4 regions of the Blautia luti genome follow, and region 1 is predicted to be linked to each of the others. Evidence: predicted binding sites of a transcription regulator. Region 1 holds the regulator's gene; each other region holds the start of a gene.

Region 1 (8,240 bases):
TCTCCCTGACTGACAGCCTCTGCGGAAAGCTTTCTGGCTTCCTCATATTCGCAGACTGCAGGACGTATATGATTTCTCACAAGCTCCGGATAATATTCATCAAACACAATTCCCAGGATCAGGATCGGTTTCATCACACCTGCTTTTCGAAGAGCAAGTGCCTCTTCTGCAGTAGCTGTGGCAAATCCCCATATATAATCATAATTCTGGATCAGATGAGCGATCTGAACAGCCCCATGTCCATAGGCATTCGCTTTGACTACCGCGATCATTTTTGTATCCTGCGCAATGTTCTTTCTCATCTCGTGGAAATTATGTTCCACTGCATCCAAGGAAATCACTGCTTTCACTCTGTTACATTTTTCCATCATCCATGTCGTCCTTTATTCTCAGTATTTCCGGTAAAAACCGGATAATGTCCCTTGCGGTCATTCCTCTTTTTCCACATACTTCTGCTGCCCTGTCTCCTGCAAGTCCGTGAACAAAAACTCCCAGCGCTGCAAGCTGTACCGGAGGAATCTTTTTCTCTGCTGAGAGATACATGCAAAGCACTCCCGCCAGCACACCGCTTAACACATCGCCGCTTCCTGCAGTGGCAAGCCCGGCATTCCCGGACAGGTTCAGATAGGTTTCCCCTGAAGGCCCGGCAGTTACTGTACAGGCATCCTTCAGAACACAGACAGTACCTGTTTCTTTTGCATATTCATATGCGGTTTCCATCAATGCATCCTGGATATCACTGATCATTGTTTTATTCAGGCGGCTCATTTCCCCGATATGAGGAGTCAGGATCACATTCTCACCCAGATATTTCTTCCATTCATCATGGACTGAGAGAAGATTCAGGCCGTCTGCATCCAGGATCACCGGTCTGCCGCATTCTGCTGCATGGGATAAAAACCACTGTGCGCGTTCTCTGCTCCGGCCGGATACTCCAAGTCCGGGACCGATCACCAGAACATCACACCAGTTCAGCATCTGTCTGTTCTGCTCTTCATTAAACTCGCAGGATACCATCGCCTCCGGGAGCAAAGTCTGCAGAGAGATTCGATTCTCCTCCACAGTCTGGATCTTCACCATTCCCGCCGAACATTTAAATGCCGCTGCAGCACTTAAATAAGCAGCGCCGCACATCTCCGGTGATCCCACTACCAGAAGGACCTTGCCAAAAGTCCCCTTATTTCCATAAGGCAGTCTGGGCGGCATCAAAGACAGATCCTCTTTTCCCAGATAATGTACCTGCAGTTTCTGTTTCGGCTCCGGATAGATTCCGATATCTGCAGTAATGATCTCTCCTCCCAGCATACGTCCCGGATAAAAACATAAACCTCTTTTCCGGAATGCAAAGGTTACCGTAAGATCTGCCCGAAATGCAGTTCCCATCTCAAATCCGGTATCTGCATTGACACCGGAGGGAATATCTACAGCCACTTTAAATGCATCTGCCTCGTTCAGTTCCCGGATCAGCCGGGCATAGCTGCCTTCCACAGGACGGGCCAACCCAACCCCGAAGATGGCATCTACTATAGTAGTATATTCATCAGTTCTTAAGTTATGCTCCTGTAAAACACCATAGTATCTGGCTGCCTTTAACTGACATTTCGTTTCTTCTGTCATCCGCTCTTCTTTTCCCGCCAGATAAAAACAGGTTTCTATCCCGGCCAGATGCAGAAGCCTGGCAATTGCCAGCCCGTCTCCACCATTATTTCCGCTTCCGCAAACTACCAGGATTCTTTCCCTGCTTCCATTTTTCAGCCGCTTTCTGAGCTCTTCTGCAGTCTTTAATGCAGCTCTTTCCATCAGCACCAGTGACGGGATTCCTGCTGTTTCGATGGTATTTCGATCCAGTGCTTTCATTTCACAGGCAGTTACGATCTCCCTCATTTTCTCACCTCTCATTGCATAAACCCCAATTTATATGTAAGTATACACCCTTTTTCACCAAAAGAAAAGCTGTGATCGGATAAGATCACAGCTTCTTCGCTGTCATTGTGTTACTGTTCACTTCGTTCTCAGCACCAATTATTCCATAGCTTCATGCTCTTTTCGATACTCGCTGAGATTGTAGGACAAGGTCATAAGGCTCTCAGACAGATGTACATTCTCTACCATAACGTCCTCTGGTGCATCCAAATCAATATGTGCGAAATTCCAGATTGCTTTAATACCGTTTTCAATGAGGATCTTCGCCATTTCCTTTGCTTTGTTCTTCGGAAGAGTGAGCACCGCAATTTCTACCTCATTCTCCTTCAGAAACAAAGGCAGGTCACTGAGCATCTGAACCTCAATCCCGCGTACTGCAATTCCTTCCAGTACAGGATTTACATCAAAAATACCAACCAGTTTAAATCCCCGTTTCTCAAAATCTACATAATTCGCCAGTGCCTGTCCCAAATTACCCGCACCCAGGATAATCATAGGATGCACTGTGTCCAGACCCAGTATCTTACCGATTTCCGTATATAAATAACGTACATTATAACCATAACCCTGCTGACCAAAACCGCCGAAATTATTTAAATCCTGACGAATCTGGGAAGCTGTCACATGCATTTTCTTACTGAGATCATTGGAAGAAATTCTCTCTACATTCTCTTCCATCAATTCACCAAGATAACGGTAATAGCGAGGCAGACGTTTGATGACCGCTTTTGAAATCTCCTTAGCTTCCACAAATTTTCCCTCCTTATTTATCTATGTCAATTATACCGAAATGTTATTTTATTGTCAAATTGATTTTGTACCTTTTAAACAATTCCTGCATATATTTTTTATGAATTTTCGATTTATGCTTTTAAAAGCCTCCGGATTCCGTTATAATGGTATGCGGTTCGCAATATTTCAAGAAAAATAATTACTATATCGGAGGAATTTGTATGATCTTATCATGTCAGAACATCTGCAAATCCTTTGGCGAAAAGGTGATCCTTCAGGATGCCAGTTTCCATATAGAAGACAGAGAAAAAGCCGCACTCATCGGCAATAACGGAGCCGGTAAAACTACCCTGCTCCGTATTATCATGCACGAGCTTTCCCCTGATTCCGGCAATGTGGTACTCGCCAAAGATAAAAATATCGGGTATCTTGCCCAGTATCAGGATATCCACGGCCACCATACTATCTACGAGGAGCTGATCTCCACCAAGCAGCACATCATCGACATGGAGAATCGTCTGCGCAGCATGGAACAGGAAATGAAATCAGCCACAGGCGAGGCTCTGGACAGCCTGATGAATACCTACACCAGACTCAGCCATCAGTTTGAACTGGAAAACGGATATGCTTATAAAAGTGAGATTATGGGAGTATTAAAAGGCCTCGGCTTCACAGAAGAAGATTTTCCACGCCAGATCGAAACTCTTTCCGGCGGCCAGAAAACCCGTGTAGCGCTGGGCAAACTTTTGCTTTCCAGCCCGGATATCCTTCTCCTGGATGAGCCTACCAACCATCTGGACATGGAGAGTATTTCCTGGCTTGAAACCTATCTGCTCAACTACCCGGGAGCTGTATTTATCGTTTCCCACGATCGTTATTTTCTGGACAAAGTTGTAACAAAAGTCGTGGAGATCGAGACCGGTACCATGCGCATGTACAGCGGCAATTATTCTGCCTATGCCTTGAAAAAAGCCCAGCTTCGTGATGCCCAGTACAAGGCTTACCTGAATCAGCAGCGGGAGATCAAACATCAGGAAGCCGTAATTACCAAGCTGAAATCCTTTAACCGTGAGAAATCCATCAAACGTGCTGAGAGCCGTGAAAAAATGCTGGATAAGATCCAGCGTATTGAGAAGCCCCAGGAGATCCAGAATCAGATGCGTATCTCCTTAGAGCCCAGATACGTCAGCGGAAATGATGTTCTTAATGTAGAAGAACTTTCCAAATCTTTCCCGGGACAGACCCTTTTCTCCAATATTTCTTTCGAGATCAAACGTGGTGAACGGGTAGCGCTGATTGGAAATAACGGTACCGGAAAAACCACTATGCTGAAGATCATCAATGGTCTGATAAATGCAGACTCCGGCAGATTTTCCCTTGGTTCCAAAGTACAGATCGGTTATTATGACCAGGAACATCACGTCCTGCACATGGAAAAGACCATTTTCCAGGAAATTGCCGATACCTATCCTACTCTTACAGAAACTGAAATCCGAAACATGCTGGCAGCTTTCCTGTTTACAGGCGACGACGTCTTCAAACTGATCTCTGCATTGTCCGGTGGTGAACGAGGCCGCGTATCACTGGCGAAGCTGATGCTTTCGGAAGCCAACTTCCTGATTCTGGATGAGCCTACCAACCACCTGGATATCGCTTCCAAAGAAATCCTGGAAGAAGCCCTGAACAGCTATACAGGCACTGTATTGTATGTTTCCCATGACCGTTACTTCATCAATCAGACCGCAACCCGTATTCTGGATCTGACCAACCAGGCCATTGTAAATTACATAGGTGACTATGATTATTACCTGGAGAAGAAAGAAGAACTTACAGAGAAATATGCTCCGGCAGCAGCCCAGGCTGTGGCAGAGGCAAAGCAGGCATCTGATAATAAGCTGTCCTGGCAGCAGCAGAAAGAGGAACAGGCCCGTCAGCGTAAACGGGAAAATGAATTAAAAAAAATCGAAGCCCGCATCGAAGAACTGGAAACCAGGGACAAAGAAATTGATGAGACCATGGTTCTTCCTGATATCTGCACCAATGTTGCTGAATGTGCCAAACTCAGCAAAGAAAAAGCTGCTGTTATAGAAGAACTGGAAACTTTGTATGAAAAATGGGAAGAACTTGCATAATATGCAGGTTCTTCCCATTTTTTCTTTTTACTTTTTTATTTTATTAGTGAAATGTCTGTCCAAACAACTTACAGCAGTGTATCCAGTTTCTCTCTGATAGCCAGGATAAACTGCTCACTGTTTAACACGGTTACATCCTTCAAAGTGGTGATCAGTGCCAGATCCTTGGTCATCTTTCCCTCTTCAATGGTACTTAATGTTGCTTTCTCAAGCTTATCTGCGAATTCCATCAGTTCCCTGTTTCCGTCCAGTTCTCCACGTTTTCTGAGAGCACCTGTCCATGCGAAGATCGTCGCAACAGAGTTTGTGGATGTCTCCTCACCTTTCAGATGACGATAGTAATGTCTCTGTACCGTTCCATGAGCTGCCTCATATTCATAATAACCCTGGGGTGATACCAGCACAGAAGTCATCATAGCCAGAGAACCAAATGCAGAGGAAACCATATCACTCATAACATCTCCGTCATAATTCTTACATGCCCAGATAAATCCCCCTTCTGCTTTCATCACACGGGCCACAATATCGTCGATCAGGCTGTAGAAATACTCAATTCCTGCTGCTTCAAATTTTTCTTTGAATTCATTTTCATAGATTGTTGCAAAAATTTCTTTAAAGCGTCCGTCATAAATCTTGGAAATAGTATCTTTACCGCCAAACCAAATGCTCTGCTTCGTATCCAGTGCATAATTAAAGCAGCATCTTGCGAAACTGGAAATAGAATCATCCAGATTATGCATTCCCTGAAGAACCCCGGCACTGTCATAATGATGGATCAGTTCTTTCTTTTCTTCTCCGTTCTCGCCCTTAAATAAGAGATAGGCATCCCCTGGTCCGTCGATATACATCTCTGTATTCTTATACACATCGCCGTATGCATGACGGGCAATGGTGATAGGCTTTTTCCAGTTTTTGACACATGGTTCGATTCCTTTTACCACGATAGGAGCACGGAATACAGTACCGTCCAGGATCGCACGGATCGTACCATTCGGGCTCTTGTACATTTTCTTTAGGGTATACTCTTCCATTCTTGCCTTATTCGGTGTAATAGTGGCACATTTAACAGCTACCCCGTATTTCTTTGTAGCCTCTGCTGCATCAACAGTTACCTGGTCATCGGTCTCATTTCTGTATTCCAGGCCAAGGTCATAATACTCTGTGTTCAAATCAATATATGGAAGAAGAAGTTCCTCTTTAATGATCTTCCAGAGGATTCTGGTCATCTCATCTCCGTCCATTTCCACAAGTGGTGTCTGCATCTGAATTTTTTTCATATATGTCCTCCTCTTTGGCTATTGGCTCATTTGAATATTATTGTATCTGAAATCCTCTGGTTCGTCAATGCTTTTGCACATTAAAGTGATAATTTTTTCACAGTTTCATAAAACGCTCCAGATCCAGTTCCCCCCAGCCCTGAAGATTCTTGGGCAGTCCCATATCCCTGGCGCTTTCTTTCAGCTTCATCTTTATTTCCAGATTTGTAAGGGCTGGATTTTTTTCCAGCATCAGTGCTGCTGCACCGGAAACCAGCGGTGTAGACATAGATGTGCCGCTTTTGACCCCATAAGGAAAGTCCACTCCAGGGGCGCAGGCACGTATTTTGCTGCCCGGTGCCACCAGGTCAGGTTTACATACACATTCAAACGTAGGACCCCTTCCGGAAATAGCCGATCTGCCTGTGAGCAGATCACTGGATCCTACGGTAATGATCTTACGGCTGCTTCCCGGTGCCGTAACACTTCCCGGCCTGGGACCCTGATTTCCCGCTGCTGCTACTACCACCAGTCCCTGATCCCATAATTTTTCTACCCCGTCTATCAGGATTTTGTGGTCCATTTTCGTCCTGCAGGTTGTTCCCACCGAAATGTTAACAATCCGGATCCCGTATTTTTTTCTGTTTTTCAATATCCATTCAATAGCCTGCAGTACATCCTCTTTTCTGCCGTTTCCAAGCCCATCCAGCACTTTCAGGGCAATAAATCCGCATCCCGGTGCAATTCCCCTGATCCGTCCCCTCGATGCTGTTCCGTCTCCTCCTATAATGCCGCACACATGGGTACCGTGGGAATTGTCATCATAAGGCTGTTTCTGCCCTCTCACGAAATCCCGGAATACCCAGATCCGCCCTGCAAAGTCTATATGAGGAAACAGGCCTGTATCCATAACACAGACACCGATCCCCTTCCCTGTATATTCTGCATCAGACAAATTTCCCATAAAACCTCCGGATAAAAAGCAGCAAGTTCTTACTCTAATTTATTCGGGTTCTTCATCTTTTGTTATCTCCCGGTATTTTTTCACATAAACTGTATAAAGTGTTTCTGATCTGTACATACTGGAACTATCGTTTCAACAGGGAGGTAAACCTATATGATCGCATTGATGATCCTTATCTTCTTTTTACTGCAGGGTTTCATCCTGCTCTGCTGTGCAGCCGCCGGCAACGACGCCGCCTCACAGGAGATCTCCGACCAGGAACAGCTGGAATTCATACAGGCGTGGAAAGAGAAGAATGCAAAGAAAAAAGGTGGGCATTCTGTGTGAATGCATCGCCTTTTTCATTTACTCTTATTCAGCTGTTTTTACTTCATCAGAAATAATTGAGAAGTAGCAGTGATCTTCTAACGCAACTTTGATAATTTTGTTTTCTTTATCAATACTGATCGGATCAATAATTGTCCATTTTTCCTTCATTGACCTGCTTAAATGCATCGGCAACCTCAGGAGCTTTTGTCTCTAAAGAAAAAAGACGCTGCCCTAACGGGCAACGTCTGCGTCAGATAACTGGAATCCTTCTCTGACTTTCTTCATTAATACTTTTGCTTTATCCACAGTTGTCTGGTCCGGAACCATGACATAAGCTTTCGCACTCATGGAATATGGCTTCTGAGTATCTCCTGTTCCATTTACACTGTAGGATAATACCTGCCAGCTGCCACCTTCATCCAGCTGCTTACGAACCAGAGAAGCGATCAGATCATATGGAATATTGGTTTCGAAGCATCCGTCCAGGCTGTCCATAACTGACAGATAATTTTTCAGGAAAGACGGCTGTGTTACTTTATCTACAACTCCCTGAATTACTGCCATCTGGTTACGTCCTCTCTGACGGTCCCCTTCTTTAAACGCATAACGTTCACGGCTGAACACCAGTGCCTGTTCTCCGTTTACGTGATTCTCGCCTTTGTTAAAATGATATCCTGTTTCATTTTGTGAATCAAAATCGTAATCAGAATTTAGGGTAATACCGCCCAGAGCATCAATAATCTTGATAAATCCGCCGAAATTCAGACGGAAATAATAATTAATATTGATGTCATACAGCATATCCAGAGTATCCATGCTGACATTAACTCCATAAATACCTGCATGAGTTAATTTATCCGGCACACCATTGGAAATAGATAACGGTACAAAATAATCTCTTGGTGTGGATATCATCAGGATCTG
Region 2 (8,240 bases), 890 kb from region 1:
ACAACTCCATCAAAGTTTTTGATTTTCTCTTTTACACCAGGTACAATGGCAACTGCCTCTTTTGTTCCAAGAGCTCCGTCGATGAAGTCGTTCTGCATATCTACAACTACTAATACCTTCTGCATATTTCCTTCCCTTTCGTTCTTTCTGCACATTTTTTCAGATAATGCTATAAAATCTCTGGAAACGTGTGCTGTTATTATTTGTTATTACTATACAACAACAAAATATTTTTGTACAGGCAGAAGTGCCTGTTTTACTATAGCAATTCCATAAAATATCAATCATCTATTTTTCAGTATATTTTTCAAATCTGTACTTCTGTTTAATATCTGGATATTTTTCTCTGTCTACTTCACTCATAAACATATCATAGGGTCTGGCACAGATTTTGAAGGGTGCGTAGAGTGCCTGGTAAATCATCAGTTTTTCACCATTTTCTGTGTGATGGGCTACTGCCAGGACTTTATAGAGATATTCGGAAGTATCCGGGGATACCCATTCTCTTTTGAAATGCTGTACAATGTCGCCTGCATGAATATCGTGTTCCGGTGTTTCCAAAGTATTTTCATTTTCCGCACTGTCAGGTTCTTCTGGTTCTGTATTGAGTTCCATATACTCTTCTTTATCAAGGGAAACCGGGATTCCGGAGCGACCATTGATGTGGACACCACCATACCAGGTACCTGTGACCTCACAAATATCGCCTACTTCGTATTCCATGCTACAGTCATTATTTTTCTTTATGATTCTGATCTTTGCCATCTTTTATTTTTCCTTTTATCTCTTATCATTTTAAATATATTCACATTTTTTATTTCCAGTTCTTCCAAATCTCTGGCTGATATCCCACTGTCGCCTGTTTTCCGTTTCTTACCACAGGGACTTTGATGATGCTCTGGTTTTCGAGGATTTTCTCTGCTTTGTCTTCCTCTGCAATATAGGTAATCAATGCCAGCAGGTCTTTATCCTTGCAGTCAGTATCTATCAGCTTGTTATAACCGCCAATTGCCTTGCAGACAGATTGGAATTCACCTTTACTTAAGCCTTTTTCTTTCATATCTATAAACTGATATTTAATTCCCCGTTCTTTGAAATAGCGTTCTGCTTTTTTGCTGTCGAAGTTTTTCTTTGTACCAAAAATCTGTATATTCATAGTCTAATACTTTCTCCTATTTTCCAGAGGATTGTTGTTCCTGTTCATTTTTAATTTTCGTTCATTTCACATTTTTTTCAAATTCTCACCACATATTTCTCACATTTTCCGGTTATATTATTACCTGTACAGAGCAAAGAGTAATTGCAAATAAAACTTTTTCTTTTTCATACTTTTGCCGGGAATCAATAAGGTTCCCGGCCTCCTTCTTTTATTCCGTTATTTTTTATTCCATTAGATTTTCTTTTTAATATGGTTATAGATATTCAGTCCTTTTGTCTGTCCGTATTTGGAAATGATAGATCTGTAAATCTGCTGCTTTCTGTTTTTGTCTTCTGCATTTTTCTCCACAGTTGTAGAAACATAGTTTACTACTTCCTTTGGCATGCCTGCCTTGTCGAGAACCAATACTAATTCTTGCTGTAATTTCTTTGTTCCGGCTTTCATGTCAATTATCTTTTGTTTTGGCTTTTTTGTATTCTGATTCTCTGATTGTTTGGCAGACTGCTTTTCAGATTGTTCATTCAACTGTTTTTCTGTTTTCTGATCAGTTTGTTCTGCCACCTGTCTGTCTTTTTCTTTATCGGTCTGTTTTTTTACCTGTTTTCTTGTCTGCGCTTGTTTTCCGGAAATCTTCTCGTTTCTGGAAATTTTCACATTTTTTTCTGTTTTCCAGAACTCTATAATATGGTCAAATCCTGTATCCTTGCTGATTACGACAATTTTACATTCTTCATCCTGACCTGTACACTCTTTTCCTATCAGATATCCCAGATAAGATCCCAGATGCATATCTGCTGACTGATTTCCTGTCGGTACTTTATGTGTGATCAGTTTTGACTCTCCGTGATCATTGATAATATCAAGATCTATTTTTCTGCTGTTATCTGTATAAAAAAGATGGATAATATCTGTTTCCCGTAATTTTTCGCATCCTTTGAAGCCTTCACTTCCTACATTTTCATAATCAATCAAATAATAAGTTTTGATAATCTTCATCCTCTCTTTACTTTTCTCTGCTGTATAATACTCTGTCATTTTTCAGACAGATAATTCTTTCCTATTTTAACATGCATCTTTTATCAGCACAACCACATAGTGGCAGCTCTCCTGGTTAGTATTTTCTGGTTGCCTTTCCTGTCTGTTCCAGTCAGACAGAATATTATCATATCCACGAATAGTATTCCCATATTGCCACTATAATAAATTTACATACCTTTTGTGAAAAGTGACGGATTTTTATCAGATTTAAGTTGATAAATCTTTAACAAAATTCAAAAAAACGCAAAAACCCTGTTGATTTTAACCGTTAAATATGTATAATAGAAAAAGAGAAGCGAGAACTATTCGCTTTTTTGGTAAGGTATCTTAAGGCCTGTTTAAACAGGCGCTTTCATTAACGAAGAAAAGAGGTTAAACGTAAGATGGCAAAAATCGATTTAAGCAAGTATGGCATTACCGGAACTACAGAAATTGTCTACAACCCTTCTTATGAAGTATTATTTGAAGAAGAAACCAAACCGGAACTGGAAGGCTTTGAAAAAGGTCAGGTCAGCGAACTTGGTGCAGTTAACGTTATGACAGGTATCTACACAGGACGTTCTCCTAAAGATAAATACATCGTTATGGATGAGAACTCCAAAGATACAGTATGGTGGACAACAGACGAATACAAAAACGATAACCATCCTGCAACTCAGGAAGCATGGAATGCAGTAAAAGAAATCGCTAAAAAAGAGCTCTCCAACAAGAGACTTTTCGTAGTAGATGCATTCTGCGGTGCTAACAAAGATACTCGTATGGCTATCCGTTTCATCGTTGAAGTTGCTTGGCAGGCACATTTCGTAACAAATATGTTCATCCAGCCAACAGCTGAAGAACTTGAAAACTTCGAGCCAGATTTCGTTGTATACAACGCTTCCAAAGCTAAAGTTGAAAATTATAAAGAATTAGGCCTTAACTCTGAAACAGCTGTAATGTTCAACATCACAACTAAAGAGCAGGTTATCGTAAACACATGGTACGGCGGAGAAATGAAGAAAGGTATGTTCTCTATGATGAACTACTTCCTTCCACTTAAAGGCATGGCTTCCATGCACTGCTCTGCAAACACAGATATGAACGGCGAAAACACAGCTATCTTCTTCGGTCTTTCCGGAACAGGTAAAACTACTCTTTCCACAGACCCGAAACGTCTCCTGATCGGTGATGACGAGCATGGCTGGGATGACAACGGCGTATTCAACTTCGAAGGTGGATGCTACGCTAAAGTTATCAACCTTGACAAAGAATCTGAGCCAGACATCTACAATGCGATCAAACGCAACGCTCTTCTTGAGAACGTAACACTTGATACTGAAGGCAAGATTGATTTCGCAGATAAGAGCGTAACAGAGAATACTCGTGTATCTTATCCGATCAACCACATTGAAAACATCGTTCGCCCGATTTCTTCTGCACCGGCAGCTAAGAACGTAATCTTCCTGTCCGCAGATGCTTTTGGAGTACTTCCTCCGGTATCTATCCTGACAGAAGCTCAGACTCAGTACTATTTCCTGTCTGGATTCACAGCTAAACTTGCTGGTACAGAGCGTGGAATCACAGAGCCTACACCTACATTCTCTGCTTGCTTCGGACAGGCATTCCTTGAACTGCATCCGACAAAATACGCAGAAGAACTTGTTAAGAAAATGGAAAAGAGCGGAGCAAAAGCTTACCTGGTTAACACAGGATGGAACGGAACAGGAAAACGTATCTCCATCAAAGATACTCGTGGTATCATCGATGCAATCCTTAACGGAGATATCCTTAACGCTCCTACTAAGAAGATCCCATTCTTCGATTTCGAAGTTCCTACAGAGCTTAACGGCGTAGACACAGGTATCCTTGATCCTCGTGACACATATGCTGATGCAGCTCAGTGGGAAGAGAAAGCTAAAGATCTTGCTGGAAGATTCATCAAGAACTTTGCTAAATACGAAGGAAACGCAGCTGGTAAAGCACTTGTTGCTGCTGGTCCTCAGTTATAATTTAAATTGTCCAGATGATTATGAAAGGGATGCGAATGATTCGCATCCCTTTTTTGTACTGTTTCAAATATCAGACAACAAAATTATAAATGATGTCTTTATAATGCTTTAAGTTTTTCTGCCACCTTCTCATATGCCGGTACCGGAACGTGATATTTTTCACCCATTCTTACTACTTCATAGACTAATCCATCAATTTCAGACCGTTTTCCTTCCATGATGTCCCTCTGCATAGAGGTAGTTGCTTCCGGTGCAAGGTTGGAGAGAATTTTTAAGTTTACATCTACCATATCTTTCTGAAACGGAACTCCCATGGCTTCTGCAAGTGCAGCGATTTCTCTTATCATGGCTTTAAAGAGTTCTCTGGCTTCGCCTTCTTTCTGAAAATCTGCGGCTGTTGCATGATAGTAGAGCCCTGCTGCACCGATTGGGGAAACGTAGGAAAATTTCTCCAGAGCTTCGCGGCGGATATTCTCGGAGAGGATTCCGTCGATGTTGCTGTCGCAGAGGTCTTTCTGGATTTCTTTCAGTTCTGGTCTGGATTCTGCTTTGTCACGCACACCAAATACGATACGCAGGATCTGTCCGTGTTGGAGTAGTCTGCCTGGTTCTTTGATGTTTGCGGAGACGTAGATGCATCCGTCTGTTACAAGGAGCTCAGGAAGCTGTTTCTGCATCTTTCCGCCGGTTCCGTAGATGTTTAAGACCGGAATTACAATGGTTGTTTTCTTTGCAATCTGTTTGATAAATGGAATGGTTTCATCCAGGGAATAGCCTTTTACGCAGACAAAAATTACGTCTGGATGGTCTGTGTAATGTTCCATGTCTGCAGCCGGGATGGTGATCGTTTCTTCGGTTTTGTCCCACATTTTTTCTAAGGTAAGGCCCTGTTCCTGGATTGTTTTCAGGTGTTCGCCTCGGGCGATCAGAGTTACATCCTTGCCTGCTTTTTTCATATAATATCCGGTAACGCCGCCGGTTCCGCCGGCTCCGATGATTAAGTATTTCATAGTTTTTTCTGCCCCGCTTTCATAGTTTGTTTCTTATATTATCATAGCACAATTGTAATTTTTCTTCAGTATATTTATGCATTACGTCGACATAATTTTGCATTGACAGTTTATTTTTTGACCTGTAATATCAATATATTAATATTTATCCAATTCTGACATCAGTAAAACGGATATAAACAATATGGCAATAATTATCCATACGATTAATTGTGCAAAGGAATCATCAAGATGGAACGATATCTGGAATTTAGAATAAATGAACAAACTGCAGAAATTAAAATTGAAGCATTCCTGAAAAAGAATGCAGGACTTACGAAACGACAGATCAGTCAGGCGAAGTTTCGACTGGATGGGATTACAAAAAACGGGATACGCTGTCGTGTGACTGAGACAGCATATCCCGGTGATGTGATCCGTGTTTGTCTGGAGGAAGCGCAGACTGCTTCTGCACATCTTGAAAATTATAATTTCAAAATCGGTAGTAAAACTCAAGCAGGCCTTCATTGTGATAAAGCTTCAATTCCAGTTTCCGAAGCTTCTCTTTCTCTGGATATTGTATATGAAGATACAGATATTTTGGCAGTTAATAAACCGGCGGGAATGGTTACGCATCCGACAGGAATACATTATGCAGACAGTCTCTCCAATCTTGTTGCCGACTACTTTCGAGAGAAAAATGAGTCTGTCTGCGTCCGTCCAGTAGGACGGCTGGATCAGGAAACTTCCGGGATTGTGATTTTTGCCAAGAATCAGGTGGCTGCTTCGAGACTTCAATCTGTAAAGTCTCCATGCAAGATCCATAAGCAGTATCTTGCTGTTGTATCCGGTGCTTTGCCTGTAGATGCCCCTGATGTCTGGCATACCATAAATCTGCCGCTGATACAGGACCCTGCGAATCATCTGAAAATGAAAACTGCTGCTGATCTTTCCTTACATTCCTCTGTATTATCAGGAAAAATCAAAACAGCAGTTACTCATTATCATACTCTCTTTACCAGTCAGGATTGGTCACTTGTCACACTTAAACTGGACACCGGACGTACCCATCAGATCCGTGTCCATATGTCTTCGACTGGGCATCCACTTCTTGGGGATTCGTTGTATGAAAAAAATATTACTGAAAAACAGTCACCTAATAAGGATGCAGATATAGCTCCAGTATCATGCTTGCGACATCCATTCAAACGTGCGGCACTTCATGCATGGAGAGTTTCTTTTCAGCATCCTTTCAAAGATGAATTTATCTCACTGGAAGCTCCATTGCCTTTCGATTTTCGTGAGCTGGTTTCATTTTTTGGCCCTGGCTCTATTTAAGCCTCAAGTTCTTTTATTAAATTTACCATCTCAATGGCACTGAGTGCACAGTCATAGCCTTTATTTCCTGCTTTTGTACCTGCGCGCTCAATTGCCTGCTCGATGTTCTCTGTAGTAAGTACTCCGAACAGTACCGGAATCCCTGTTTCTAATGACACAGATGCAATGCCTTTGGAAACCTCGTTGCATACATAATCATAATGACTGGTATTTCCACGAATTACAGCACCGACACAGATTACAGCATCATATTTCCCACTTCTTGCCATTTTAGACGCGATCAGCGGGATTTCAAAAGCTCCCGGTACCCACGCCACCTGAATATCTTCTTCTTTTACATTGTGTCGTATCAGTCCATCCATTGCACCGCCTACCAGTTTAGAGGTAATAAATTCATTGAAACGTGCTGCTACAATTCCTACTTTCATTCCTTCTGATACTAATTTTCCTTCTAATGTTTTCATTTTTTTAGTCCTTTCATCTGTAAATTTATATTTTTAACCTGTACAGGTTTTTTCCAGAAATCATCCGCTTTGCCGAGTAGTTCTACACGGAATAACTGCTCGGCAGTTTATCCAAAAGAGCCTGCACTCTTATTTAATACTTCAGAATATGCCCCATCCGTAATTGTTTCGTTTTAAGATAGCGCAGATCATATGCTGTGGCATTCATCTGAATCGGAACTCTCTGATTGATCCTGATTCCAAATTCCTCCAGCTGATAAACCTTATCCGGATTATTTGTCAGCAGACGCAGCTCTTTTACTCCCAGATTTCTCAGAATCTGTGCCCCAATATAGTATTCTCTTTCATCCCCCGCAAATCCAAGTGCCAGATTTGCTTCCAGTGTATCCATGCCCTGTTCCTGAAGTTCATAGGCACGAAGTTTATTGATCAGTCCGATTCCTCTTCCTTCCTGTCTCATATAAAGAAGTATTCCCCTTCCCTCTTTCTCAATCTGAGACATAGCTGCTGCAAACTGCTGTCCGCAGTCGCAACGCTGAGATCCAAAAACATCTCCTGTCAGACACTCCGAATGCACACGACACAGAACATTTTTTCCGTCTCCGATCTCACCTTTTACCAAAGCCACATGATGTTCACCATTAAGACGGTTTACAAATCCATATGCCATAAATTCTCCATATTTGGTAGGCATTTTTGTAGTCGTCACGCGATCCACCAGAATATCATGGCATTTACGGTAGTTCTGAATATCTTTGATCGTTATGAATTTCAGATTCCACTTTACGGCAAGCTCCCGCAGCTCAGAGGTCCGCATCATAGTACCGTCTTCTCTCATAATTTCACAGCAAAGCCCACACTGTTTTAATCCTGCAAGTCTGCAGAGATCTACCGTTGCTTCTGTATGTCCGTTTCTTTCCAGTACACCATTCTTCTTTGCCAGAAGCGGAAACATATGTCCGGGACGTCTGAAATCTTCGGGTTTTGCATTCTCATCCACACATTTCATGGCAGTAACAGATCGTTCCGCTGCGGAGATTCCTGTACTGGTACTGATATGATCTACAGAAACCGTAAAAGCAGTCTCGTGATTATCAGAATTTTCCTCTACCATCTGGGGAAACTGCAGTTTTCTGACATATTCCTCAGACATCGGCATGCAGATAAGTCCCTTTCCATGAGTTGCCATAAAGTTAATATTTTCTGTTGTGGCAAACTCTGCCGCACAGATAAAATCTCCTTCATTTTCTCTGTCCGGATCATC
Region 3 (8,240 bases), 200 kb from region 1:
ACTGGCATGGAGCTGTGTAATTATTGAGACATTTCTTTATCTGCTCCACAGTTTTCTGGGTGATCCGGTCGTACCGGGATGGATCACACCGACACTGCCGTTGACCATTGTATTCCTGGAAGGTTTCCCTATGGGAAAAGAACGAATACAGGCAATGATCGCATTGCAGATGCTGGTAGGTTTTGTATTCATATTTATGGGTATCACAAAGCTCGCTGATAAGTTTGTTCATGCAGTTCCGGATTCTGTCAAGGGCGGTATCCTTCTGGCAGCTCCTGTTACAGTTATGGCCGGACAGCTTGGGGAAGGCGGAAACATGCACAAATATCCGTTGGCGATTGTAGCAGGTGTTGGTCTACTGATCCTGATCAGTTTCTCTGATAAATATCAGGAGAAGAGAAAGACAAACAAATTCCTTGACTTTGTGGCAAGATACGGCAACCTTTTCCCATATCTGATCGCTATGGTAGTGGGACTTCTGGTGGGAGAACTGGATGCTCCGGGACTGGAGATCAGAACTTTTATCAAGATTCCGCAGTTTAAAGAGATCATTGATCAGGTAAGTATCTTCGGTGTGGGAATCCCGCCATTATCCATGTATATTAAAGCATTACCGCTTGCTTTGGTATGCTATGTAATTGCGTTTGGTGATTTTGTTACAACAGAGACTCTGGTAACAGAGGCAAGACAGGCACGTGATGATGAGTATATTGATTTCAATTCCAGCCGTTCCAATCTGGTCAGCGGTCTGAGAAACCTGATCCTTTCTGTCATTGCACCATTCCCGCCACTTTCAGGTCCGTTATGGGTTGGAATGACAGTATCTGTATCCATGCGTTACAAAGAAGGAAAGAAAGCGATGAAATCCCTTCTTGGAGGAATGTCCTCTTTCCGCCTGGCTACCTTCTTAAGTGTTCTGATCATTCCGGTAGTAAGTTTCTTCCGCCCGATCTTCGGTGTTGGATCATCCATTACTCTGATGTTCCAGGCATTTGTATGTGCAAGGATTGGTATGGATTACTGTAAGAGTGACCGGGACAAGATGATCGGAGGTGTAATGGCAGCAGTCCTTGCCACACAGGGAACTGCATGGGCATCTGCATGGGCTTTGGCAGTCGGCTTCGGACTGAACATTTTCCTGTCAAACTGGAGCCCATTTGAGAAGAAAGCGCTAAAATAGTCAAAGAGTTCAAAAGAGAATCTCGTAACCGGAGTTCTTTTTTTGAACTCTTTTCAGAAAATGAAAAGACCAGGAAGAGCGGTACTTCCTGGCCTTTAAACGGAGTAGGTTTTGTCAAAATTTTAAGGAGTATTTGACTAAAATAATATATAATTTGACCGGATCACGGTCAGATTACCTGAAATTATAAGCTGCTGTGAATAATATCCAGCACCTGTTTTAATTCATTCACACCGATCTGTCCAGGAGCGGAAGCCTTGGAAGCAGCGCCGAAAGTGAGAGCTGAGACGAATGTCTCACCTGTCAGACGGCTGACAACGCCTGTTCCTGCCATGGACATAGTAATGATCGGGCGGTCTGCATATTTTTCAGACATTTCCAGAGTAGCAGAAAGCAGTGTAAGAACGTCCTGTTTGCAGGTAGGCATAACTGCAATTTTCGGAATATCTGCGCCGAAATCCTGCATCATGCGGAGGCGTCTGATGATTTCATCCTTCTCCGGAGTCTTAAAGAAATCATGATTGGAAGCAATTACTTTTACACCTGCTTCATGAGCAGCATCGATGATCGTCTTAACGACATCGTCACCTGTAAATGCTTCTACATCGATTAAATCTACATAACCGCTCTGAGCAGCTGCGATATTTAAAGCAGCATAATCGCTTACAGAGATTTCTTTCTCGCCGCCTTCTTTGGAAGTACGGAAAGTAAGAAGAACCGGAATGTCTTTTAAAACATCTCGAAGTGCTTTGGCTGTTTCTAATACCTTTTTTGTAGTAAAGACATCATCGAACCAGTCTACACGCCATTCAACCACATCAACTGGAAGAGTAGTGATCTTTTTTGCTTCTTCAAGAATGTCTGTTGTTTTTTTTCCTACGATCGGAACGCAGATCTTCGGTCTGCCTTCACCGATCACAATATTTCTTACCTGAACTGTGTTCATTTTCTCATCCTCATATTTCTTATATTAAGAATAGCCGAATTGAATTAATATCTGCAGCTAAAACAGACAGCAGGACATGTACACTTTGCGCGGAGTTATATATGGCACATCCCCAGCAGTCTGTAAAAGCGGCCTATATCAAATCCCGGTATCAGAAGACTAAGCCTGATACTGGAATGAGATACCTTTAAAATCAGTCATCATAGGAGATGTGAAGGATCTCTTTCATATGCTCGATCGGCATTGGTTCGCCTGTCCATAATTCGAATGCAGCAGAACCCTGGAATAACATCATTCCAAGACCGTTCATTGTCTTGCAGCCTACTTCTTTCGCCATGGAACGCATCTTTGTTTCCAGTGGAGAGTAAGGCACATCGATAACGATCAGTTCAGGACGGAAATAGGATTTGTCAGGAACAACAGACTGTCCTTCTAATGGTTTCATTCCAACGCCAGTAGCGTTAACGAAAATGAAACTGTCATCCATTTCAGCTTTCAGTTTATCAAGGTCTGCCAGATCATAAAGAACTGCATGGCAGGATGTCTTTGCGTTGATCTTCTCTACTGTGGATACTGCACGATCCCAGAATTCATCCTTGCGGTTGAAGATTGTGATCTCAGCAACACCGTCTAATGCAGCCTGGATCTCGATAGCAGTAGCAGCGCCGCCTGCACCGACGATTGTCATTTTCTTTCCGATCACATCAATATCGTTGTCTTTCAGAGCAGACATAAATCCGATACCATCTGTGATGTGGCCTGTAAGATGACCATTGTCGTTTACGATCGTGTTGACGGCACCGCATAATTCTGCTGCAGGAGAGAGCTCATCCAGATATTTTCCAACCAGAGTTTTGTTCGGCATGGAAACATTGGAACCTCTCATTTTCAGCGTACGGATCGCTTTTACTGCGTCTTCGATTTCATCTGCACCAACCTCGAATGCAAGGTAAGCGTAGTCATACCCAAGTTTTGCAAAAGCCTCATTCTGCATTGCAGGAGAGCTGGAGTGACGGATCGGGTAAGCCATCAGACCGATTAATTCAGTATGTCCGGTAATTCTTTCAGCCATTATAATAGCTCCTTTCGTAATTTGTTGTAAAGTATTTTACTGAAGATATCCCATCAGAGAAAGTGTGTTGAGGATATTTCTTCCTTCCATAGTTCCGTCGATGATTCTTCTTGCACGTTTGCTGTCACCGATATTCAGAATTTCTATATCTTCGGAAGCGAATGCATTTGCCAGTTCTGTATAAAGCTGTCCCTGAGCTCTCATACCAAGACATACAAAGCCATAGTCAAATGGAAGTTCGCGCTCGCCCTGTGCATCTTTTACAAGGAAAGAGCTGTCTTTTACTTCCTGAAGGGCTGTTTTTGTAAGCTGAGCTACATGGTGTTTCTTCATCTGATCTTTCATATCATTCTTTGTAACAGGGTCAAGGTCACGTCCGATCTGATCCATCATCTCTACAATAGAGATTTCAGCATTTCTTGCTGCGAAGAATTCTACAACGTCAAGACCAACAGCACCGCCGCCGACAACAACAACTTTCTTGCCTGTCATATCTTCCGGATAGTCGTTGATATGGTTGATCATTCCAAGGATAGAAGCAACTTTGCCGCCTTCTTTATCGATACGGTCATGAAGACCTTTGATCGGAGGAAGCAGTGGTGCGGAACCAGTGGAGGTTACGATCAGGTTTGGATGGAACTTGCGGATATTTTCCGGTGTTCCTTCTGTATTCTTGAAGATGTAAAGGTTGTCAAGCTGCTCTGCTCTGTGGATCTGGTAGTTCGGGAAGTCAGCCAGACGTTTCTTTGCAGGAATCTTGGAGATGATAGAGGCAAGACCGCCAAGAGTTTCGCCTTTTTCCAAAAGGAAAGTGTTACAGCCTACTTCAGCGGCTGTACAGGCAGCTTCCAGTCCGGCAGTACCACCGCCGATAACTACAACGTTACAGTTTTTATTTACATGCTGTTTCTTATAAACATCGCCTTCAAGTACGGATGGGTTTACAGTACAGCGGATCGGGCGGTTGAAGCCGATTCTGTTTCCGGCACATCCGATATTACAGGAGATACATTTACGAAGATCACATTCTTTGCCTGCAGCAACTTTGTTTACCCATGCAGGTTCTGCGATCAGGCCACGTCCCATACCGATCAGGTCTGCATCGCCGTCTGCAAGAATCTGTTCAGCAACCTTCGGGTCACGGATGTTACCCATGGAGATACATGGCTTGCCGAATTTTTCCTTGACAGCTTTTGGCATGTAGGAACGCCATCCGTCTTTCATGTAGTTTGCATCGATCTGATACTGGATAGAACCATTTAAACCGCAGGAAACGTCGAAGATATCAACTTCGTCCTGTACATATTCAAGGTATTCCAGAGTATCTTCCAGAGTGTTTCCGCCTTCCATCAGTTCGTCTGCACTGAGACGGAGCAGGATCGGGAAGAATGGTCCAACCTGTTTTCTTACTTCTTCGATGACCATACGGCAAAAACGTGTTCTGTTTTCTACAGATCCGCCAAATTCATCAGTACGTTTGTTTGTCAGAGGGGAGAGAAACTGGCTGATCAGATAGGAATGCCCTGCGTGGATTTCTACTGCATCAAAACCTGCTGCCTGAGCTCTCTTGGCTGCTTCTCCGTATTTCTTTACAATATGATGGATCTCTTCTACAGTTAACGGACGCGGGATTTCACCGCCGTCTTTGGAAGGTACATCAGATGCGGAAACCGGCTGCATATTTGTACGGGAAGAAACTGCGGAAGCACCTGCATGGTTGATCTGAATTGCAACACAGGTACCGTATTTGTGAATTTCTTCTGTAAATTTGTACAGACGTGGTAGATAGTTGTCATGGTCAATACGAAGCTGAGTAGTTCCGTTGGAACCCTGCGGAGAATCTACACTTGCGTTCTCTACGATGATCAGACCGGTGCCGCCTTTTGCGCGTTCTTTGTAATAATTGATATGAAGAAAACTCATTTCTCCATTCTGTTCTCCGTAGTTAGTTCCCATAGGCATCATAACAATACGGTTTTTGATAGTCATATTTTTTATTGTAAGTGGTGTGAAAATATGCTGATAATTGCTTTTCATTATGCGTTTCCTCCTGGATTTTTTACTGGATTTCTTTGATATGTTAATTATATAACAAAGCATTCCGTAAATCTAATTGATAATACCTGCTATATAATAAAATTAATCTATTGTTTTTCGAAAAAATCTGGTATGCTTGATATGCTGTTCAGGTCAGAAAATAGAAATATGTTTTATTAAGTGAAAGATGCCGGATAAAACAGGCTTTTTTAACTTTCTGCCATTTTTTTAACAAAAAAGTCAAAAAATTATTGAAATATCCTTCCAAAAAAGGTAGAATTATAATCGGCTAAATTTTTGGGTTAACTTTTAAAAATTCTCATAAAGATGGAGGGCAAACAAGAATGAGTAATGCAACACAAAGCTTAGCAGGCACAAGAATTACTTCTTTGCTTGACGCAAACAGTTTTGTCGAAATCGGTCAGAGCGTAACAGCCAGATCTACAGATTTCAACATCACTGAAAACAAAGCACCATCTGACGGTGTTATCACCGGATATGGCGTAATCGATGACAAACTGGTTTACGTATACAGCCAGGATGCATCTGTATTAAACGGTACTGTTGGTGAAATGCATGCGAAGAAAATTACCAGACTTTATGATCTGGCAATGAAAACAGGTGCACCGGTTATCGGACTGGTTGACTGCGCAGGTATCCGTCTTCAGGAAGCTACAGATGCTCTGGAAGCTTTTGGCGAGATTTATCTGAAACAGACACTGGCTTCCGGCGTTGTTCCGCAGATCACAGCTGTATTCGGAACCTGTGGCGGTGGTATGGCAGTTATTCCTGCTCTTACAGATTTCACATTTGTAGAAGAGAAAAAAGGAAAAATGTTCATCAATACACCAAACGCACTGGAAGGAAATAACAAAGACAAATGCGACACAGCAGCTGCAGCATTCCAGAGTGCTGAAACAGGTGTGATCGATGGTGTTGGTACAGAAGAAGAAATCATTGGCCAGATTCGTTCTTTAGTATCACTTCTTCCTTCTAATAACGAAGATACAGATAACTACACAGAATGCACAGATGATCTGAACCGTGTATGTGCAGATCTTGCGAACTGTGCAGGTGACACAGCAATCGCTCTGTCACAGATTGCTGACAACGGCGTATTTTTTGAGACAAAAGCTGATTTCGCGAAAGACATGGTTACAGGATTTGTCCGCTTAAACGGAGCTACTGTAGGTGCTGTTGCGAACAGAAGTGAAGTATACGATGCTGAAGGCAATAAGACAGAAGAATTTGACGGAACCATCTCTGCAAGAGGTGCAAGAAAAGCAGCTGATTTCGTGAAATTCTGTGATGCTTTTGATATTCCGGTACTGACTCTTACCAATGCAACAGGCTTCAAAGCCACTGTATGCAGTGAGAAGATGATGGCGAAATCTGTCGGAGAACTGGTTGCTGCATTTGCAGACGCTACAGTTCCGAAGGTAAACGTAGTGATCGGTAAGGCTTACGGTACAGCATACGTTGCAATGAACAGCAAATCCATCGGTGCAGATCTTGTATATGCATGGGATAACGCAGAAATCGGTATGATGGATGCTTCCCTCGCTGCAAAGATCATGTATGCAGATGCTGACGCTGCTACATTAAACGAGAAAGCTGCTCAGTACAGAGAACTTCAGAATGGTGTCGCTTCTGCAGCTGAAAGAGGCTATGTTGATACTGTGATCAGCCCGGCTGACACAAGAAAATATGTAATCGGTGCATTTGAAATGCTGTTCACAAAAAGGGAAGATCGTCCGTCTAAGAAACACGGAACGGTCTAAGCGAGGTGAAGCATATGAAGACATTCAAAAAAATAACTTCTGTCTGCATGGCACTTCTCGTAATGGCTGCACTGATCATCGGCAGTACTTCCATGGTATTTGCTGCTGATAAGGTTGATGACTCTGTAAAAAACACACTGGTAAACACCGCTGAGGGTCTTACAGATACCATCATCGGACTGGCAGATGCAGATATTGAGAATTACCTGAATTCAGGAGACGACTTTACTACAAGTGCCATGCAGTCCTGGCAGTCTTCCAAAGATGAACTTGGATCAAAGAAGGACAAAAATGGCGAAACTTCTGTAACTTTAAAGGATGACCAGTACACAGTTACAGTTCCTGTGAAATTCGAGAAAGCAGATGCAAACTTTGTTTATGTATTCGATTCTACAGGAACACCTGTTTCCCTGTCTGTAGACGTACAGTACGGCATGGGAAAAACTCTCCAGAGAGCAGGACTTAACACTCTGATGGGTATTGGAACTGTATTCGTAATGCTGATTTTATTAAGTCTTCTGATCTCTCTGTTCAGATTCATCCCGAATCCTGAAGCAAAGAAAGCAGCAGAAGCCAAAGCAGCTAAGGAAGTAAAAGAAGCAGAAGCAGCTGCAGCAGCTCCAGCAGTACAGGCAGCAGAAGAAAACCTTGCAGATGACGGAGAACTGGTAGCTGTTATCGCAGCAGCAATTGCAGCAGCAGAAGGAACTACAACAGACGGATTCGTAGTTCGTTCCATCCGCAAAGTAAAAAGAAATAGAAGATAATTGAAAGAATCGTTTAGGAGGATTTTAAAATGAAAAGCTATACAATTACAGTAAACGGTACAGCATATGAAGTAACTGTTGAAGAAACAGGAAGCGTATCCGCTCCGGCAGCAGCTCCAGCTGCAGCACCTAAGGCAGCTCCGAAAGCAGCACCAAAAGCAGCAGCTCCTGCAGCAGGCGCAGGTTCAGTGAAAGTAACTGCTTCCGTACCAGGAAAAGTTGTCAAAGTAGCAGCAAGCGTTGGACAGGCAGTAAAGGCCGGAGACAGCGTAGTTATTCTTGAATCCATGAAAATGGAAATCCCTGTAGTAGCTCCTCAGGACGGTACCATTGCAAGCATTGATGTTGCAGAAGGTGCCTCTGTAGAAAACGGAGATACTTTAGCAACAATGAACTAAGACGGGAGGTAGTCAAATGTCTTATGTAACAGAAACATTGTCCAACCTGATTCATCAGA
Region 4 (8,240 bases), 480 kb from region 1:
AAGTCCCACTGAGTCCATTACCAGCATGAACTTATCATAAGCCTCTCTTCTGTGCCCTTCCAGAAATTCTCTTTTAAAATAAAAGACAAAAAATACAACGCAGGAAGTAAGCACTGATACCAGTGCATACACGGGATTTCTGAATACAGCCGGTGGAATAACTCCCAGTACAATGTCTCTGATCATTCCTCCTCCTACTGCCGTTGCTACTCCCAGAACACTGATGCCAAAAATATCCATATTGCGCTCCACTCCCACCATTGCTCCGGAAGCTGCAAACGCCACGGTTCCTGCCATCTCCATAATAAATGTCGCTATTGACTGATAATCCATATTTAGTTTTTAACTCCTGCTCTTATTTTTCTTGTATTCCCCTTTTGACTCTGATGTCAGTATAGCGCAGCATCTACCTATCTGGCAATAACTGTTTTACAGATGCACCTTTAAATAACGTACCATCCACAGTAAATTTGTCGATCATAGTCGTCTTCGGATTCTCGATCAGATCAATCAGCTTCTCAGCCGCAATCCTGCCGATTGCAACTGTATCCTGACAGAGCGTTGTCAGCTTTGGTTCCAGGATTTTCGCAATGGTAATTCCATCATATCCAGCAATAGAAATATCCTCCGGAATCCGAAGCCCTCTCTCCCTGATCTCATTGATTCCTCCAATAGCCGCATAATCATCCGGATAAAGGATACAGGTCGGCGGATTCGGCAGATCCAGCAACTCTCTGGTTGCTTTCGCAGCGCTGTCCGCATCTCTGTACGGACTTTCCTTAATATAATCATCAGGAGTTTCCACTCCCATCCTCTGCAGCGTCCGGTAAAAGCTGGTAAGACGTATCCTGGTTACAGATGTATTATCCCCGTGGATATACGCAATACGCCTGTGTCCCTGATTATAAATATAAGTAACCAGATCTTCCATTCCCTGACCGTTATTGGAAACAACCGCAATGTTTCCATCAAACACATGATCAATGGTTACCACCGGAATCTCCGAACGGATCAATTCCTGCACTTCATCGGCATAGAAATCCACACAGGCGATCACAACCCCGTCCACTCCTCTGTAACGGCAATGCTCATAATAACTGAGTTTCTGTCCGGAAATCTTTCCGCTTGTAAATGTAATATCGTATCCTCTTTCCTCTGCGGTCCTCTTAAAGGTCTCCAGCACATGATTAAAATAATCATGTGTAAGCCCGCTGGCAGCTTCATCAACAAACATTACTCCGATATTATAGCTTCTTTTAGTCTTCAGCGTTCTTGCCGAAGAATTAGGCAAGTATCCCATTTCTGAAGCTGTTTTCAGAATCATTTTCCGCGTTTCCTCACTGATATCGGAATAACCGTTCAATGCTTTGCTGACACTGGCCACAGAGACATTACACTTTTTCGCAATTTCTTTCATCGAAACCATAGGTATGCCTCAATCTTTCCTTAAGTTTTCGTAAACGTTTTCGTATTTTTATTATATAACTACTCGCACAATTTTTCAAGCTTTCATCCTCGTTTTTTGTGCATCTTTGCTACTTTTTGTATGATTGCACAATTTTTATCCTTCATATTTTCCTTTTATCACAAATCCTTTTCATCATTTTAACGAAATTTCACTCTTATTTTTTGGCATTTATTTTTCTGCAAAGCAGTTGATTTTATCAATATCTTCCGTTATACTAAAGAAAAATAGCAGTAATGCCACGATAACCGTACGTTTTATTCTAAACTTATTCGTTTTCGTGCCTTTATTTTCTGTATATTCAGAATAATTGCTACAAATTATTTATAAAACAGGAGGACTTCTTATGAAATTCGGTTATTTCGATGACAGCGCCAAAGAATACGTCATCACTACACCAGACACTCCACTCCCATGGATCAACTATCTGGGTTCTCAGGATTTCTTCTCACTGATTTCCAATACCTGTGGCGGATACAGTTTCTACAAAGATGCCAAACTTCTTCGTATCACTCGTTACCGCTACAATAATATCCCGGTAGATTCAAACGGAAAATATTACTATATCCATGACGGCGAGGAAATCTGGAATCCAGGTTCCATGCCTTCCAAAACGCCTCTGGATTCTTATGAATGCCATCACGGAATCGGCTACAGCCGTTTTCTTTCTTCCAAAAACGGATTAAAAGCTGATCTTCTTGCTTTTGTTCCTGTTAACTCAACCTGCGAGATCAACAAACTGACTCTCACAAATACAACTGATGCTCCGAAAACCTTTTCTCTTTTCTCTTATGTAGAGTTCTGTCTCTGGAATGCAGTTGATGACAGCACAAACTTCCAGAGAAATTTAAGCATCGGAGAAGTCGAACTCGAAGGCAGCACTATTTACCACAAAACCGAATATCGCGAACGCCGCAGACATTACAGTTTCTTCAGCGTAAACAGCCCTGTTGATGGTTTTGATACAAGCAGAGATGTTTTCCTTGGCATGAATAACGGAAATGCTTTCCCTGCTGCCGTAAAAGAAAATAAAGCAAGAAATTCTATAGCAAGCGGCTGGTATCCAATCGCAAGCCACCAGATTAATATAACACTTTCTGCCGGAGAATCCAGGGACTTTATTTTCGTTCTTGGTTACAGTGAGAACCCACAGGATCAGAAGTTTGTTGCTCCGAACGTAATTCGCAAAGACGGCGCACATAAAATCCTCAAACAGTTCCAGACAACCGAGCAGGTTGATGCGGCATTCGCAGAACTGAATGCTTACTGGAATAAACTGCTCTCCCGCTACCATGTAGAAAGTAATGACGAACACGTAAACCGTATGGCCAACATCTGGAATCAGTATCAGTGCATGGTCACTTTCAACATGTCACGTTCTGCTTCTTACTACGAATCCGGCACAGGCCGTGGAATGGGATTCCGTGATTCCTGTCAGGATCTTCTTGGTTTCGTACACCTGATCCCGGAACGCGCAAGAGAACGTATCCTGGACATCGCAGCTACTCAGTTCGAAGATGGAAGCGCTTATCATCAGTATCAGCCGCTTACCAAGAAGGGTAATCTGGACATCGGAAGCGGATTTAACGATGACCCGTTATGGCTGATCGCAGCCGTTTCCGCTTACCTGAAAGAGACAGGTGACTTCTCCATCTTAAATGAGATGGTTGACTTTGATAACCAGAAAGAAAAAGCTGCACCTCTGTATGAGCATCTGCGTCGTTCTTTCGAATATACAGCCACTCATCTCGGACCGCACAAACTTCCGCTGATCGGACGTGCAGACTGGAACGACTGCCTGAACCTTAACTGCTTCTCCACAGAACCAGGAGAATCCTTCCAGACTACAGGACCTTCCGAAGGACCTGTTGCAGAGTCTGTATTTATTGCAGGCATGTTTGTAAAATATGGCAGAGAATTCGCAGAGATCAGCCGTCATATGGGTGACACCACAGCTGCAGACAGAGCCGAAAAAGAAGTCAACGCCATGTATCAGGCAGTTCTGGATGCCGGCTGGGACGGAGAATGGTTTGTACGTGCATATGATGCAGAATCAAAGAAAGTTGGTTCCAGAGAATGCAAGGAAGGTCAGATTTTTATCGAGCCACAGGGCTTCTGTGTAATGGCAGGAATCGGTGTGAAAGAAGGTCTTGCCCAAAGAGCTCTTGATTCTGTTAAAGAACGCCTGGACACCAAATATGGCATCATGATCCTTCAACCAGCCTATACCCAGTATTATCTGAACCTTGGAGAAATCTCCTCCTATCCACCGGGATATAAAGAGAACGCAGGTATCTTCTGTCACAATAATCCATGGGTTTCTATCGCAGAGACAGTGATCGGACGTGGCAACAGAGCTTTTGAGATTTACAAGAAGACCTGCCCGTCCTACATCGAAGATATCAGCGAAATCCACTGTACGGAGCCATATGTATATTCACAGATGGTAGCAGGCGCTGACGCAGTTTTCCATGGTCAGGCAAAAAACAGCTGGCTGACCGGTACTGCAGCATGGACTTTCTGGAATCTGTCTCAGGCTATCCTGGGTGTACAGCCATCCTACGATGGACTTTGCATCAATCCATGTATCCCGGAAGGATTTGGTGATTTCACACTTACCAGAACATTCCGCGATGCCGTTTACCACATCGAAGTAAAGAACCCGGATAACGTTCAAAAGGGTGTTAAGAAAGTGGTTGTAGACGGCAAAGAATATGAAGGCTGCCTGATTCCATTTGAAGAAGGAAAGAAAGAATATCATGTGACTGTTTACATGGGATAATGATTTCATTCTTTTTACTCACAACAGACACATCACAAACATAAAAGTCGATTTTCAGTTATCATCCACAGGAGTTTACTTCTCCTGTGATGATCTGAAAATCGACTTTTTTATTTCCAAATACAAAAAAACAGACACACCACCAGCTTTTTCAGCTGATAATGTGTCTGCTATTAAACCTGTCTGGACACAAATCTTACTTTATTAAGATCAAAATCTATATTCTGATATTAGAATTTACCAGCTTTAGCAGCTTCCTCGATGGAAACAGCTACTGCAACTGTCATACCAACCATCGGGTTGTTACCAGCGCCGATGAGACCCATCATCTCTACGTGAGCTGGTACAGAAGAAGAACCGGCGAACTGTGCATCAGAGTGCATACGTCCTAATGTATCTGTCATACCGTAGGAAGCTGGACCTGCTGCCATGTTGTCCGGGTGAAGTGTACGTCCTGTACCACCACCGGAAGCAACTGAGAAGTATTTCTTACCTGCTTCAAGACGTTCTTTCTTGTATGTACCTGCAACCGGATGCTGGAAACGTGTCGGGTTTGTGGAGTTACCTGTGATAGAAACGTCAACGTCTTCTTTCCACATGATAGCAACACCTTCCGGAACGCTGTTAGCGCCGTAGCAGTTAACTTTTGCACGAAGTCCTTCGGAGTATGCTTTTCTGAATACTTCTTTAACTTCGTTCTTATATGGATCGTATTCTGTCTCTACATATGTAAAGCCGTTGATACGGGAGATGATCTGAGCAGCATCTTTTCCAAGACCGTTCAGGATAACACGTAATGGTTTCTGACGAACTTTGTTAGCTTTCTCAGCGATACCGATAGCACCTTCAGCTGCTGCGAAGGACTCATGTCCAGCCAGGAAGCAGAAGCACTCTGTTTCTTCTTCAAGAAGCATTTTGCCAAGGTTACCATGTCCAAGACCTACTTTGCGTGTATCAGCAACGGATCCAGGAATACAGAATGCCTGAAGTCCTTCACCGATAGCTGCTGCTGCATCTGCTGCTTTCTTGCATCCTTTTTTGATTGCGATTGCAGCTCCTACTGTGTATGCCCAGCAAGCGTTCTCGAAACAGATTGGCTGAATGCCTTTGATCTGATCGTATACATTAAGACCTGCGTCTTTTGTGATTTTCTCAGCTTCTTCGATAGAAGCAATGCCATAGCTGTTTAAAACAGAATTGATCTTGTCAATTCGTCTCTCATATGATTCAAATAAAGCCATTTCCTGTTACCTCCTAAATTATTCTTTTCTTGGGTCGATAATTTTAACAGCGTCTGCAACACGGCCATACTGACCTTTTGCTTTTTCCCATGCAGTATTCGGGTCATCGCCTTTTTTGATGAAATCAGTCATTTTTCCAAGGCTTACGAACTGATATCCGATGATCTCATCATCTGCATCAAGAGCAATACCTGTTACATAACCTTCTGCCATTTCAAGGTAACGAGGTCCTTTTTTCAGAGTTCCATACATTGTACCAACCTGAGAACGAAGTCCTTTACCAAGGTCTTCAAGTCCAGCACCTACTGGAAGTCCTTCTTCTGAGAATGCAGACTGTGTACGTCCATAAACGATCTGAAGGAAGAGTTCTCTCATAGCTGTATTAATCGCATCACAAACTAAGTCAGTGTTCAGTGCCTCCATAACTGTAAGTCCCGGAAGAATCTCGGAAGCCATAGCTGCAGAATGAGTCATACCTGAACATCCGATTGTCTCAACCAGCGCTTCCTGGATGATACCTTCTTTAACATTTAATGTAAGCTTGCAGGCACCCTGCTGTGGTGCACACCAGCCAACACCGTGTGTAAGACCGGAAATGTCTTTGACTTCTTTTGCCTGTACCCATTTAGCTTCTTCTGGGATTGGAGCGGCGCCATGATGAACGCCCTGTGCAACTGGGCACATTTCTTCTACTTCGCGTGAATAAATCATTGTAAAACTCCTTTCAAGTATAGATTAACTTCATGTTGTTATACTCATCACTATATGGAACTGCTGAAAGAACCATATAGTGTAAATCTCTGAAGTCTGCTGAATTACTTCAGAAGAGTATGCCTAACAACCTAGTGTTATTTTCTCACAAAAGTGTTGATTCGTCCAGTCATAATTTGTAAAATTTTTAACTATCTTTGATTTTTTTGTGGTAAAATAGTTCTAATTTCTATTAATGAAAGGATTTCTATTATGACAACAAAGTTACCTGCTTCCTTTCTCCCTGCAAAATTTCAGGTTCTGAGCGGAAGCGCTTTAAAATTAATTGCTATCACCCTGATGCTGATTGACCATACCGGCTTAATGATCCTGTATAATTATCCTGCCACAACTGCAACCCTTTTCAGTTTCGGCGGCGTGGATTACAGCTGGTATCGGATTTTCCGGGATATCGGCAGGGCCGCTTTTCCAATTTTCTGTTTTCTGTTAGTGGAAGGATTTCTGCATACACATAACCGTAAGAAATATGGCCTGAATCTGTTTCTATTTGCATGTATCTCTGAGATTCCATGGAACTTCATGTTTACCAACACCTGGAGATATGAAAAACAGAATGTATTTTTCACCCTGTTTCTGGGATACCTGGCATTCTGTGCCCTGGAATACTTTTGGGATAATCAGAAAATGCAGCTTGTCTGCGCGCTGGCACTGCTGACTGTCTCTGTGTTTCTAAAGGCAGATTACGGATGGCGGGGATTTGTATTCCTGCTGATCATGTACTGGTTCCGCAACGATAAAACCGCCCAGGCGATCATCGGAAGCTGCTGGCTTTATTATGAATGGAAGGCATGTTTTGCCTTTCTGTCTATTAACATGTACAATGGCAAACGTGGATTTGTAAAAGGAAAATTTCTGAAATATATTTTTTACTGGTTTTATCCGGTGCACATTACCATTCTGGTAATCCTGAGAAAACTTTTATTTCATATGTAATCCTTCTTCAGCAAAAGCTTCTCTCCCCTCAATTGTAGCAGGCTGCGGTAACCGAATTCGGACAATATACCGCAAAGTGGGGCGTGCAGATTGCAGGAATGATTTTCCAAACATGCTCTAACGCAAAAAAGATGCAGAAAAACTGCATCTTTTTTGTTATCTCCAACTGACTTTTCCATTATTTATATTCAAGGCATATGTCTTATCACATCTTAATCTGTATGGATATCTGTTTCTTCCCACAAAAAACAGGTTCGCATCGGGATGCCCGTTCTGCATACTGCAGTCTATCATTTTCCACCCGGAATCAACACGCACTTCACACCATCCATGGGGAGACAGAGGATGAGCCGGGCCCCAGGCGGTCACAGCTCCCATGGCAGCTCTGCTGTCATATCCCAGTACTCTGGCAATATACGCCATAGTTATCCCATAATAATAGCAGTCTCCACATTGTCTGGTAAACATATACCGGGCATAGGACGGCAATTGCGAAGCTCCGGGCGGTGTATCGCCCTTACCCACATACGGATATTTTCTCAACGCATTAAAACATTGCTTCAGACGATTTCTCTGCCTGGAAGCAGGATTTGAATTCTTCATCACAAAATCTACTGCCATCTTTATTTCATTTGACGTAACTCTGGTGCCGGATTTATCTACATAATAATATCCTTTAGATTTAGAACCCACAATTTTGTTTTTCGCCATAGCATAGTCAGCTGCAAAATAGTAATACTGTTTTCCGATTTTTTTCCAACCTCGGACACGCCGGCCGCTCTCTGCATAATATTTGTGCCTGTTTTTTATATACCATCCGGTATATAAGTCGCCATTCTCATCAAATACCTTTCCCTTTTTCACTGTCACAGTAAAATCAAAAGTAAGTGAAGAGGCACCGTATGCAGTCAGAGCCAGCGACAGCACCATTGCAACAGATAACACTACAGAAAAAATAATCTTTACCGGTTTTTTCATTCTCACTGTTTCTCCACAACTTCTGTTTTTGACTTATAAATGTGATTTGCAGGTACGCAGCCTCTTACTG

Evidence for each region. Region 1 encodes Rex, which represses fermentation and respiration genes when NADH is low (regulators of the CRP and FNR family bind a similar motif). Its sites were predicted from a motif close to ATTGTTAANTANTTAACAAT; they were not measured.
Region 2: a site for Rex is predicted at 2,409-2,428, ahead of pckA (phosphoenolpyruvate carboxykinase (ATP)). Genes of this name have one in related genera too.
Region 3: a site for Rex is predicted at 5,275-5,294, ahead of R8695_RS06785 (oxidoreductase). Genes of this name have one in related genera too.
Region 4: a site for Rex is predicted at 6,375-6,394, ahead of R8695_RS05370 (iron-sulfur cluster assembly scaffold protein). Genes of this name have one in related genera too.

Annotation. Positions count from the first base shown of each region.
Region 1 covers NZ_AP028156.1:1,647,953-1,656,192, reverse strand. Annotated here, with positions in the region: gene alr (alanine racemase) at 1-368, opposite strand, end outside; gene R8695_RS07805 (NAD(P)H-hydrate dehydratase) at 355-1,899, opposite strand; gene R8695_RS07800 (redox-sensing transcriptional repressor Rex) at 2,023-2,673, opposite strand; gene abc-f (ribosomal protection-like ABC-F family protein) at 2,877-4,787, shown strand; gene R8695_RS07790 (NADP-dependent isocitrate dehydrogenase) at 4,856-6,064, opposite strand; gene R8695_RS07785 (S8 family peptidase) at 6,162-7,007, opposite strand; gene R8695_RS07780 (hypothetical protein) at 7,161-7,334, shown strand; gene R8695_RS07775 (hypothetical protein) at 7,359-7,484, opposite strand; gene R8695_RS07770 (LCP family protein) at 7,548-8,240, opposite strand, start outside.
Region 2 covers NZ_AP028156.1:2,541,360-2,549,599, forward strand. Annotated here, with positions in the region: gene R8695_RS11730 (cysteine hydrolase family protein) at 1-125, opposite strand, end outside; gene R8695_RS11735 (DUF1653 domain-containing protein) at 289-765, opposite strand; gene R8695_RS11740 (arsenate reductase family protein) at 815-1,156, opposite strand; gene R8695_RS11745 (PIN domain-containing protein) at 1,391-2,155, opposite strand; gene pckA (phosphoenolpyruvate carboxykinase (ATP)) at 2,581-4,185, shown strand; gene R8695_RS11755 (ketopantoate reductase family protein) at 4,284-5,195, opposite strand; gene R8695_RS11760 (RluA family pseudouridine synthase) at 5,427-6,512, shown strand; gene ribH (6,7-dimethyl-8-ribityllumazine synthase) at 6,509-6,976, opposite strand; gene R8695_RS11770 (bifunctional 3,4-dihydroxy-2-butanone-4-phosphate synthase/GTP cyclohydrolase II) at 7,110-8,240, opposite strand, start outside.
Region 3 covers NZ_AP028156.1:1,452,506-1,460,745, forward strand. Annotated here, with positions in the region: gene R8695_RS06770 (SulP family inorganic anion transporter) at 1-1,180, shown strand, start outside; gene aroD (type I 3-dehydroquinate dehydratase) at 1,365-2,126, opposite strand; gene R8695_RS06780 (shikimate dehydrogenase) at 2,320-3,198, opposite strand; gene R8695_RS06785 (oxidoreductase) at 3,235-5,235, opposite strand; gene R8695_RS06790 (acyl-CoA carboxylase subunit beta) at 5,580-7,016, shown strand; gene R8695_RS06795 (OadG family transporter subunit) at 7,031-7,783, shown strand; gene R8695_RS06800 (biotin/lipoyl-binding carrier protein) at 7,813-8,181, shown strand; gene R8695_RS06805 (sodium ion-translocating decarboxylase subunit beta) at 8,198-8,240, shown strand, end outside.
Region 4 covers NZ_AP028156.1:1,163,315-1,171,554, reverse strand. Annotated here, with positions in the region: gene R8695_RS05390 (trimeric intracellular cation channel family protein) at 1-333, opposite strand, end outside; gene R8695_RS05385 (LacI family DNA-binding transcriptional regulator) at 407-1,426, opposite strand; gene R8695_RS05380 (glycoside hydrolase family 94 protein) at 1,812-4,247, shown strand; gene R8695_RS05375 (GGGtGRT protein) at 4,478-5,488, opposite strand; gene R8695_RS05370 (iron-sulfur cluster assembly scaffold protein) at 5,507-6,199, opposite strand; gene R8695_RS05365 (TraX family protein) at 6,452-7,192, shown strand; gene R8695_RS17860 (hypothetical protein) at 7,276-7,362, shown strand; gene R8695_RS05360 (transglutaminase domain-containing protein) at 7,349-8,170, opposite strand; gene R8695_RS05355 (LbetaH domain-containing protein) at 8,173-8,240, opposite strand, start outside.